DNA from 3 places in the Nonomuraea sp. NPDC003727 genome. Region 2 is predicted to be linked to each of the others. Evidence: riboswitches for the same ligand, from Rfam matches in the RefSeq annotation. Region 2 holds a riboswitch; each other region holds the start of a gene.
The links. A riboswitch is a leader RNA that binds a small molecule or an ion and turns the genes downstream of it on or off. The one in region 2 is predicted to bind cobalamin.
Positions count from the first base shown of each region.

Region 1: another riboswitch for cobalamin. It lies ahead of ACWDLG_RS33020 (ribonucleoside-diphosphate reductase subunit alpha); the one in region 2 lies ahead of ACWDLG_RS15010 (CbtB domain-containing protein).
Region 3: another riboswitch for cobalamin. It lies ahead of bluB (5,6-dimethylbenzimidazole synthase); the one in region 2 lies ahead of ACWDLG_RS15010 (CbtB domain-containing protein).

Region 1 is NZ_JBSFNE010000014.1:264,689-267,917, reverse strand. It holds gene ACWDLG_RS33020 (ribonucleoside-diphosphate reductase subunit alpha) at 1-1,211, opposite strand, end outside; cobalamin riboswitch at 1,299-1,497, opposite strand; gene ACWDLG_RS33015 (tripartite tricarboxylate transporter substrate-binding protein) at 1,521-2,417, opposite strand; gene ACWDLG_RS33010 (ArsR/SmtB family transcription factor) at 2,479-3,057, opposite strand; gene ACWDLG_RS33005 (prolyl oligopeptidase family serine peptidase) at 3,137-3,229, shown strand, end outside.
Region 2 is NZ_JBSFNE010000005.1:171,887-175,115, forward strand. It holds gene ACWDLG_RS15005 (glycoside hydrolase family 38 N-terminal domain-containing protein) at 1-879, opposite strand, end outside; cobalamin riboswitch at 1,130-1,259, shown strand; gene ACWDLG_RS15010 (CbtB domain-containing protein) at 1,357-1,482, shown strand; gene ACWDLG_RS15015 (CbtA family protein) at 1,492-2,427, shown strand; gene ACWDLG_RS15020 (histidine phosphatase family protein) at 2,466-3,167, shown strand; gene ACWDLG_RS15025 (VWA domain-containing protein) at 3,164-3,229, shown strand, end outside.
Region 3 is NZ_JBSFNE010000024.1:95,483-98,711, forward strand. It holds gene ACWDLG_RS39090 (copper chaperone PCu(A)C) at 1-141, opposite strand, end outside; gene ACWDLG_RS39095 (MFS transporter) at 274-822, opposite strand; gene ACWDLG_RS39100 (hypothetical protein) at 1,032-1,358, shown strand; cobalamin riboswitch at 1,529-1,723, shown strand; gene bluB (5,6-dimethylbenzimidazole synthase) at 1,754-2,386, shown strand; gene ACWDLG_RS39110 (hypothetical protein) at 2,466-3,229, opposite strand, start outside.

The DNA.
Region 1 (3,229 bases), on a different contig from region 2:
AGGTGGGCGGCCAGGTTGATCGAGCCGAGGTTGCAGACGGCGGTCTCGCCGTCGCTGGTGACCTCGAGGATCTCGGTGCAGAGGTTGGACAGGTGGATGACGTTCTCCGGGCGCGCGGTCTGGTTGGAGGCGCGGTTGGCGGCGTCCTTGAAGGTCATCCAGCCGTTGCCGGTCTGCGCGAGCGTGCGCATCATCCGGCCGTAGAGGGTGCGGGCCGGGATCTGGCGGGTGTGCAGGCCGGCCGCCTCCGCGGCCCGGTAGGCGTCGTCGAACGCCTCGCCGTACAGGTCGGTGAGGTGCGGCACCTCCTTGGGGTCGAACAGCGACCACACCTGGTCGGCCTCGACGCGGCGCATGAACTCGTCCGGCACCCAGTTGGCGAGGTTGAGGTTGTGGGTGCGGCGGGCCTCCTCGCCGGTGTTGTCGCGCAGTTCGAGGAACTCCTCGATGTCGGCGTGCCAGGTCTCCAGGTAGACGCAGGCCGCGCCCTTGCGGCGGCCGCCCTGGTTGACGGCGGCGACACTGGAGTCGAGCGTGCGCAGCCAGGGGACGATGCCGTTGGAGTGGCCGTTCGTGCCGCGGATGAGCGAGCCCCGGGAGCGGACCCTGGTCCAGGCGATGCCGATGCCCCCGGCGTACTTCGAGAGCCTGGCGACCTGGCCGTAGCGCTCGTAGATGCCCTCGAGGTCGTCGCGCGGCGAGTCGAGCAGGAAGCAGGACGACAGCTGCGCGCGGCGCGAACCCGAGTTGAACAGGGTGGGCGAGCTCGGCAGGTAGGACAGCGTGGACATCAGGGCGTACAGTTCGGCGGCCTCGGCGACCGAGGCGGAAAGGCCGCACGCCACGCGCAGCAGGAAGTGCTGCGGGCGCTCGAGCACGCCGCGCGTGTCGGGGTGGCGCAGCAGGTACCGGTCGTAGACGGTGCGCAGCCCGAAGTACTCGAACCTGTCGTCGGCGCTCTCGTCCACCAGCGCGTCGAGGGCGGCGGCGTGGGCGGCCACGAAGGCGGCCAGCCCGTCCTGGAGCAGGCCGGCGGCGTGGGTGGCCGCGATCGACTCGGAGAAGGTCCGCACGCCGTGCGCGGCGGCCTCGTCGGCGATCTCCTCGGCCAGCAGCCTGGCGGCCACCCTGGAGTTCTCCGGATCGGCGATCACCCTGGCGGCGGCCTCCTCGATGGCCAGCCGGCGATCCACCTCTACGGTCTGCGTCACGCTCTCTCCTCGCGAGCTCGGCCTCGTGAGGGCAGGCGAGAGCGCGCGGGCATGCCGCGAGGCCCCCCGGCCCTCCCTCGAGGCCATGGACAGGTCACACCGCTGGCAGGTCTTCGGACTCGCGGGCGTTCGTCAGCTTCCTACTGGCCGTCGCTTCCCAGGCCATGGGCCCAGTGCGTCGTGACGGCGGTCGTTCCCGCTCACCGCTGCGGGGCAGCGCCGGATTCGCACCGGCTTCCCTTTTTGCTCCGCCCTGATCGGGCGAACCAGCGACGACCAGGATCCTACATCTAGTGGCCGCGGGCGCAACTACCCCAACATGTCGATGAGGCCGAGGTCCTTGAGCACCTCACGGGTCCGCTCGGTCTCCGACCCGAGCCACACGCCGAAGTCGCCGCCGCTGAGGGGAATCGGCTTCCACCCTCTCGTACGGCACGCATCCGCCCACTGCCGGGACCCGGTGATCTCCTCGAGGATCGCGACCGCCTGGGCGTGCTCGCGCTCGGTCATCTCCCCCGGCCCGAGCACCCCGCACCAGTCGGCGAAGTCGACCCGCACGCCCGACTCCAGCAGCGTCGGCGCCTCGATGCCGTCGACCGGTTCGGCGGAGGAGACGGCCAGCACCCTGACCTGGCCCTTGTCGATGCGCTTGCGCCAGTCGCCGAGCGGCCCGGCGGCGACGGCGGCCCGGCCCACGAGCAGCGCCGCGGCCGCGTCGTGCGTGGTGGGATAGCCGGCGTAGTCGAGCACCCTGGCGTCGGCGCCGAGCCCGCGCGCGACCAGCCCGAACAGCAGGTGGTCGGTGCCGCCCTGGGGCCGGCCCGCCAGCACCGTGGCGCCCGGGTCGGCGAGCAGCCGCCCGGCGAAGTCGTCGAAGCCGCGCAGCAGCGAGGCGGCGGGCACGACCAGCACCTCGACGTCGCCCACCAGCCTGGCCAGCGGGGTGCCGGCCGCCTTGGAGCCGTTGCGCAGGGCGGTCGCGAGCGCGGGCAGGCCCGTCACGGTCAGCGAGGTCCCGCCGTCGGCGACGCCGCTGTATCTGAACTGGCCCGCCAGGACCTTCGCGACGGGGATCCACGCCTCTCCGCCCGGCACGACGGTGAAGCTGGCTCCCTGCCGGGGGACCGTGGCGCCGCACCCGGCCAGGCACGCCAGCGCGGCCACCGTCCCCGGCACGAACGCTGCCACGAACTCCCGACGGCGCATGCGCGCCCCTCCCCGTCGCCCCCAACCCTTGTACAGGATGTTATTGGATGATCACCTTGCGTCACACCTCGGGGGTGGCGGGCAGGTCGGCGGGAACGGCGAGCAGCCGGATGTGGAGGGGCCTGGCCTCCGGCGGGGCGTCGGCGGCCCGCCGGCTGTACTTCTTCAGCAGCAGGATGTACTCCTCGAAGAAGTCCTCCAGCTCGTCCAGCCGCATCCGGCCGAGCGCGCGCGACACCTTCACCCAGGCGGGGTCGGCCTGGTAGGCGGCGGGCAGCTGCTCCAGGAGGATCCGCTTGTCCTCCTCCAGCCCGATCCGGTGGAACTCGGCGAGGACCGGGCGGTCCTCGGGGGCGAGCTGGGCGGGCAGCGGCAGCCTGATGTCGCCCGTCTCCGCCCTGCGCCACCACCGCTCGCGCCCGGTGGACCGCTCGGGGATCTCCTCGATGAATCCGTACTTCTCCAGCTGGCGCAGGTGGTAGCTGGTCGTCCCGGTCTTGGCGTCGAGCAGCGAGCCGAGCGTCGTGGACGTGGCCGGGCCGTGCAGGCCGAGGTGGCGCAGCATCGCGCGGCGCATGGGATGGGCCAGGGCCTTCAGCTTGCCGGGATCGTCCAGAACCCAGGGCTCGTCATCCTTCATGACGATCACCCTAGTACTCCAGAAGGATTTCTGCAGACATCTCTTTGCCGAGAGTTCTCTGCAGACTATCTTCGGCAATATGACGCGATTCGTGAAGACAGTGATGCCGGCGCTGCTGGCGCTCTTAGCGGCACTCGGCCTGGCCGGGGCGGCTCAGGCCGCGCCCCCGGCC
Region 2 (3,229 bases):
CGAGGGCGAGATCCACTCGAACTCGCTCGGGAACTGCATCAGCGTGGCGTCGTTCTTGGCCTGCTTGAAGTTCTTGCTGATCGGGCCCCACTGGTGGAAGGGGCCGCGCGCCCACGCGCTGCCGGTCAGCCCGGCGGCGGCGAGGTAGCCGGGGAACTGCGGGTCGTGGCCGAAGGCGTCGAGCTGCCATGCCGTAAGGGGCTCGCCGCCGAGGATGTCGCGCTGGTAGCCGATGCCGTACACGATGTTGCGGATCGTGGTCTCGGCGCCGGTCAGGTTGGTGTTGGGCTCGTTGTAGGTGCCGCCCATCAGCTCCACCCTGCCCTCGGCCATCAGGCGGCGCAGGTCGGCCCTGCGCTCGGGGTGGGTGTCGAAGAACGGCTTCAGGTAGTCGATCTCGGCCAGCACGAACTTGTAGTCGGGGTCGCGTGCCGCGAGCGCCAGATGCGCCTCCACCAGGGCGAACGCGTTGCGCTCCCACAGCGGCCTGGTGGTCGCGTCACCCGACAGCAGCTCCCACGGGCTGGTGTAGGCGGCCTGCGTGTTCCACCAGACGGGGTCGTAGTGGAAGTGCGACACCATGTGCATCGTCCAGCCCGGCTCCTCCACGGTCACCTGGGCGGCGAGCTCGTCGCCGGCCGAGGTGACCACACACGGCAGGACGGTCCCCGGCTCGGCGTTCACCTCCAGCGGGACCTCCACCACGACGGTCCCCTCGCCGGCGGGCACGACCGCGCGTCCCGCCACGCCGTCGCCGCGCACCTCCAAGTCGGCGTCGTGCTCACCCTGCTCGGCGGTGACCCGGAGGACCTGGTACGGCTGCGCCTCCGTCCCGACGAAGAGGTCGGTCGACTCGGCGGTCAACAGGCGAACGGGCACGGGGTCTCCCTCGGCGTTCTAGGGGGCGGTCGCCGTCACACTAGGTCCTATCAAGATCAATGGCAACGTTGTCATAGCCCGCGCCCGCTCTCCCCGGGAACGCTGATCCCGGCGTTTCCTGGAAGCGGACAGTCCGTGCCCCGCCTGCGCCGGGACAGTCCTTCGTGGCGCGCCGGAAACCCCGGACGTGGGCATCTACATCTCAGAAAGGGCCCGAACAGGATCGGGTGATGTTGACGAGACCCGGAGAAAGGGATACGTTCCGGTAGATTTCGCGGCGAATCAGGGGAAATCCGGTGAGATGCCGGTGCGGACGCGCCACTGTATCCGGGGCCCACAGCCCCGGGAGCCAGGTCACCTGACCGTCGCGACCTCAACCAGCGGGACGCGTCATCCCTGAGGAGGCTTCACATGAGTGGTCTGTCCACGTCCGTAACCGCAATTCCGCTTCACCGTCTCACGCGCTGGCTGCTGGCCGTGCCCGTTCTGATGCTGCTCGCGTACCTCGTCCTCATGGACAACGGCGCGATCTCGCAGACCGGCACGCTCCTGCACGAGCTCATGCACGACGGGCGTCACCTGCTCGGCGTGCCCTGCCACTGAGGCAGCGTCATGGTCAAGTCCCTGGTGGTCAGGGGCCTGCTCGTCGGGCTCCTGGCCGGACTCGTCGCGGGCGTGTTCGCCTTCTTCGTGGGGGAGCCGCGCGTCGACGCCGCGATCGCCCTGGAGGAGGCGGCCGCCGCCGTATCGGTTGACGGCGGCGACACCCCGTCCTCCCACCATTCCGACGGCGCCGGTCAGCCGTCCGCCCCGGCGGACGGCGCGGCTCAGCCGTCCGCTCCGGCTAATGCGGCTCAGCCGTCAGCCTCGACGGATGGTGCGGCTCAGCCGTCGGCCCCGGGGGACGCGGCTCGGCCGTCGGCCCCGGCAGGCGGCGGCGAGGAGGCGCACAGTCACGACGACGGCGCTTCGGCCGGCCACAGCCACGGCGAGGAGGCCGTGGTCAGCAGGCCGGTACAGAAGGTCGGTCTCTTCCTGGCCACCGGCCTGTACGGCCTGGCCGTCGGCGGCATCTTCGCCCTCGTCTTCGCCGCACTGCGCGGCAGGGTCGGCCCCAGGTCGGAGCCTGGCCTGGCGATCGTGACGGCAGCGTGCGCGTTCGGTGCCATCACCCTGGTCCCCTTCCTGAAATATCCCGCCAACCCACCCGCTGTCGGCGACCCCGAAACCATCAACGCCAGAACGCTGCTCTACGTCGTGATGGTCCTCGTCGGCCTCGCCTCCATCGCGATCGCCGTCGCCGCCACCCGCAGGGTCACCGTGCCAGGCGTCTGGGCGAAGGGCCTGGTGGGCGGGGTGACCTTCCTGATTCCCGTGATCGCCGCGTGGGTGCTACTCCCGCGCGTCGACGAGGTGCCGCCCGGCTTCCCCGCCTCGCTGCTGTGGGACTTCCGGCTGGCCTCCCTCGGCACCCAGGTGGTGTTCTGGGTGGCCTTCGGGGTGTTGTTCGCGGTGGCGGGCGAACGGGCGAAGGCGCGGGTCAGCTGACCAGGGTGCTGTTCGTACGGCATGCCTCGACACCGGGCATGCGTGGCGCGCGCTTCCCTACGGGGGAGGAACGCGCCGACGCGGCGAGCCTTGAAACGGCCCAGCGCCTGAGCCGAACCCTGGCCTCCGTCCTTCACCCCGGAACACCGTCATCTCCGGCACCGTCATCTCCTGGAACACCGTCATCTCCTGGAACACCGGGTTCCGGGGTGTTCGGGGAGGGTGGAACGGCGTTCGTCGCTCCGGGGCGGGCGGCTCGGGAGACGGCCGTGGCGCTCGGGTTGGCGCCCGTGGTCGTGCCCGAGCTGGCCGAACCGGATTACGGGAGCTGGCGCGGCCTGCCGTACGAGGAGGTCGTGAAGGCCGACCCGGAGTCCTTCGCCCGGTGGCTCGCCGACCCCGGCGCCGCGCCCCACGGTGGGGAGTCGCACGTCGAGGCGGCGGACAGGGTGGTCCGCTGGGTGGAGTCCCTTCGCGAGACCCCACCAGGCGAGCTCGCCCGCCCCGACGCCCCCTCACCGGAACCCGGCACCTCGGGGCGGTCGGGCCCGGGTTCGCGCGGGCGGGGGTGGGTGGTCGTGTGCGACGTGACGGTGGTGCGGGCGGTGCTGGGACATGCGCTCGGCGTCGGCCCTCTCGTCGCCGCGCGACTCGACATCGCCCCTCTTTCTCTCACGCAGGTGTCCGCCTCCCGCGAGGGCTGGCGGATCGGGTACGTCAACCGGAAGGCCACACCGTGACCGCCACCTATCCCTTCAGCGCCGTCGTCGGTCTGGACGATCTCAAGCTGGCGCTGGTGCTC
Region 3 (3,229 bases), on a different contig from region 2:
AGCCGACTGCCCGGACGGCCCGGACGGCCCGGACGGCGAGGCCACGGCGACCTGCTTCGGAACGGAGTCGGCCGCCTCCTGGACGCCACAGGCGGCCAAGCTGGCCACGCCGACGACAACGACGATGACGCGCGAGAACATGGAAAGCCCTTCTTCCGGCTGAGCCGGCACTGGTGTCATGGCACTGATGTCGACCCGGCGCCCGTCACGACAGGGACGCCGGGGAGCACCCCTTTCCCGGGGTGGCCCGCATCGGCCTCCTCGAACGGGAGGTCAGGCGGGAACGGTGCGCATGACGCCAGGAGGGCCGCGCCGGCCCATCTCGTGGCCGAGCAGGATGGAACGCAGGATCGCCGGCCGCTCGGCCGGCGCGGGGACGGCCGTGCGGGCCGCCGGATCGACGAACGCCAGCACCGCGACGAGCAGCCGTACGGCCAGCCGCCGCAGCAGCGCCCACAGGGCCGCCTCGCCGTGCGACATCCACAGCGCCGTCAGCCCGATCGCCCATCCGTGCATGACCAGCATGCCGAGGCCCGGCACCAGCCAGGACTGGCCGTGCGCGTGCCCGGCGACCACCGGCTCGACGGCATGGGCGCCGGCGAACAGCACGTGCAGCACCAGCTGCGTGGCGGCCAGGGTCACGGCGATCACGGCCGCCGACCGCTCCCGCCCGGCCAGCGCCTGGGCCGGCAGGAACGACACCAGCAGCGCCACCACCACCGACGGCGCCGACACCGACCCGCCGGCGAACACATGGGCGGCGATGCCGAGCATGACCGAGACCGCGGCGAAGGCGGCGGCTCGCAGAGCTCGAAGCGGCATCGTGGCTGACATGGCCCGGCCATCATCCCACGCTTACCCGCCGCCTCCCAAAGCGGATTCTTCGCCGCACCACCGCTCCTCCGCCCCCCATCACCGCAGGCGCGACCGCCCCTCTGCCCCCCATCACCGCAGGCGCGACCGCACCCCTGCCCGCCGCCCCCGCGGCCGCCACCCGTCGCCTTTCGACCGCCCCCGCGCTGGTGACCGCCGTGCCCCCGGTCAGCACCGCGTCCCGGTCCACCGCGTCCCCGGTCACCGGCCTCTCCCCCGCGCCCGACCTGCGCGCCTGCTACGACGGCGCGTGCAGGCTCTCCCTCAGCCGGGCGGTGTCCTTCCGCGTCAGCTCGCGCTTCGGCATCACCAGGCTGGCCGTCACCTTCACCGGCGACCAGGTGAAGGTGAAGGGCACCGGTCCAGGCGTCAGCTCGCAGGCGCGACTGGGCGCGGGCACCACCGGATCGGTCAACGGCATCGGCGTCCAGGTGCTGTCCCTGTCCGCCGACCGGGTCGTCCTGCGGCTGTCCCCCCGGCGGTGACAACCGTCCAGGCACGGCAGACGTCGCGGCGCACGCGTCCGCCCCCCTCGCGCGACGAAGCCTGGACGAGCCCGCACCGGCCGTGGTGACACTACCGCGGGCAGGGCGACGGAGTCCCGGCCGACCTCGCCGACCGGGCGGGTGAAGTGATCGGCTACCGTACTGCCCGGCGAACTGTTGCGAGGTGCCCCGCGTTCGCGGGGAGAATCGGGAAGCCGGTGAGAGTCCGGCACGGGCCCGCCGCGGTTACCGGGGAGCCTCCGCCCACGCGCGCGAGCGCAGTCACTGGCCCGACAGGGCTGGGAAGGCCGGCGGGCAGGCGTTGATCCGGGAGTCCGAAGACCGGCCTCGCGTTCACCGCCCCCACGGGGGCGCGAGTCAGCGGGAGCCTGCCCATGATCAGCCAGCTGTACGACGTCATCCACCGCCGCCGCGACGTGCGCGGCGAGTTCACCGGCGCGCCGGTGCCCGACGAGGTGCTGCACCGCGTGCTGTCGGCCGCGCACGCGGCGCCCAGCGTCGGCCTGTCCCAGCCGTGGGACTTCATCCTGGTGCGCGACCGCGCCGTCCGCGCCGCCTTCCACGATCACGTACGGCAGGAGCGGGACACGTTCGCGGCCACCCTCGACGGCGAGGCCGCCCGGCGGTTCGCCCGGATCAAGATCGACGGGGTGCTCGAGTCGACGCTGTCCGTCGTGGTCACCTACGACCCTGGCCGGGGCGGGCCCGCGGTGCTCGGCCGCCACGCCATCGCCGATGCCGGGCTCTACTCGGTGTGCCTGGCCATCCAGAACCTGTGGCTGGCCGCCACCGCCGAAGGGCTCGGCGTCGGCTGGGTGTCGTTCTACCGCGAGTCCTTCCTGCGGGACCTGCTGGGCGTCCCCGGCGTGGTGCGACCGGTCGCGTGGCTGTGCGTGGGCCCCGTCTCCCACCTGGAGAAGGTCCCTGACCTGGAACGGCACGGCTGGCGACGGCGCCGCCCGCTGGACGCCGCCGTCCACCACGACCGCTGGACCGGCGACCGGTGACCTGCGCCCGGCCGCCGGGTGGGAATGCCCGCGCGAAGCCCATCCGGGAGAGCCCCTCCTACGGGCGGGCCCTCCGCGGTCAGCGGAGCCGGTCGCGCAGGCGGGCGCACTCGTGGGCGAAGCGGGTGCCGCGCCCGCTGTCCGCGTGGTCGGACACGCACGGGATCTCGCCTCGGGCGCCGGTCCACGCCGCCACGTCGGTGGCCAGCGCCACCGCCGCGGTGTGGCCGGCGGTCGGCCGCTCCCCCCGGCCCGGCAGCAGCACCGGCAGCATCCCCCTGAGGATGTCCCAGACCTGCTCGTGCGCGCCCCGGCGGGCGGCGCCGGCGAGGGAGTCCAGCACCGGAGGGATCGGGTATCCGGCGCGGCGGATCAGGAACGCCAGCTGGCGGCCGACCGCCTCGGCGGGCAGACTGCCCCGGGCCGCCATCCGCAGCAGCAGCGGCACCGCCTTCGGTTCGCCCTTGGCGAGGAAGTAGGCGAGCATGACCGCGATGGCGTCACCGGCCGGGCCGTCGGCGTCGGCGAGTATCGCCAGGTGCGGCGGGTAGATCCCGGGGCGGGTCCACCGGTACAGCAGGTAGGGCAGGTAGTTGACGGCGACGACCTCGCGGTGCGACGGCAGGACCGCCGCCCACCAGGCCATGGAGTTGCTGTGGTCGTCCCAGTGCCAGGACGACGGTTCGCTCAGCAGCTCGTCGACCAGGTCGTGCCCGGTCGGCTCGGCGCGGAGCACCGGCACCAGCTCGACCTGCGTGGCGTTTTCGGGCGTGCGCTCCTCGAAGAGATGGCGGGTGCCGCCCTCGACGTAGGCCCACGCCACGCCGGTCTCCGGGTCGGGCG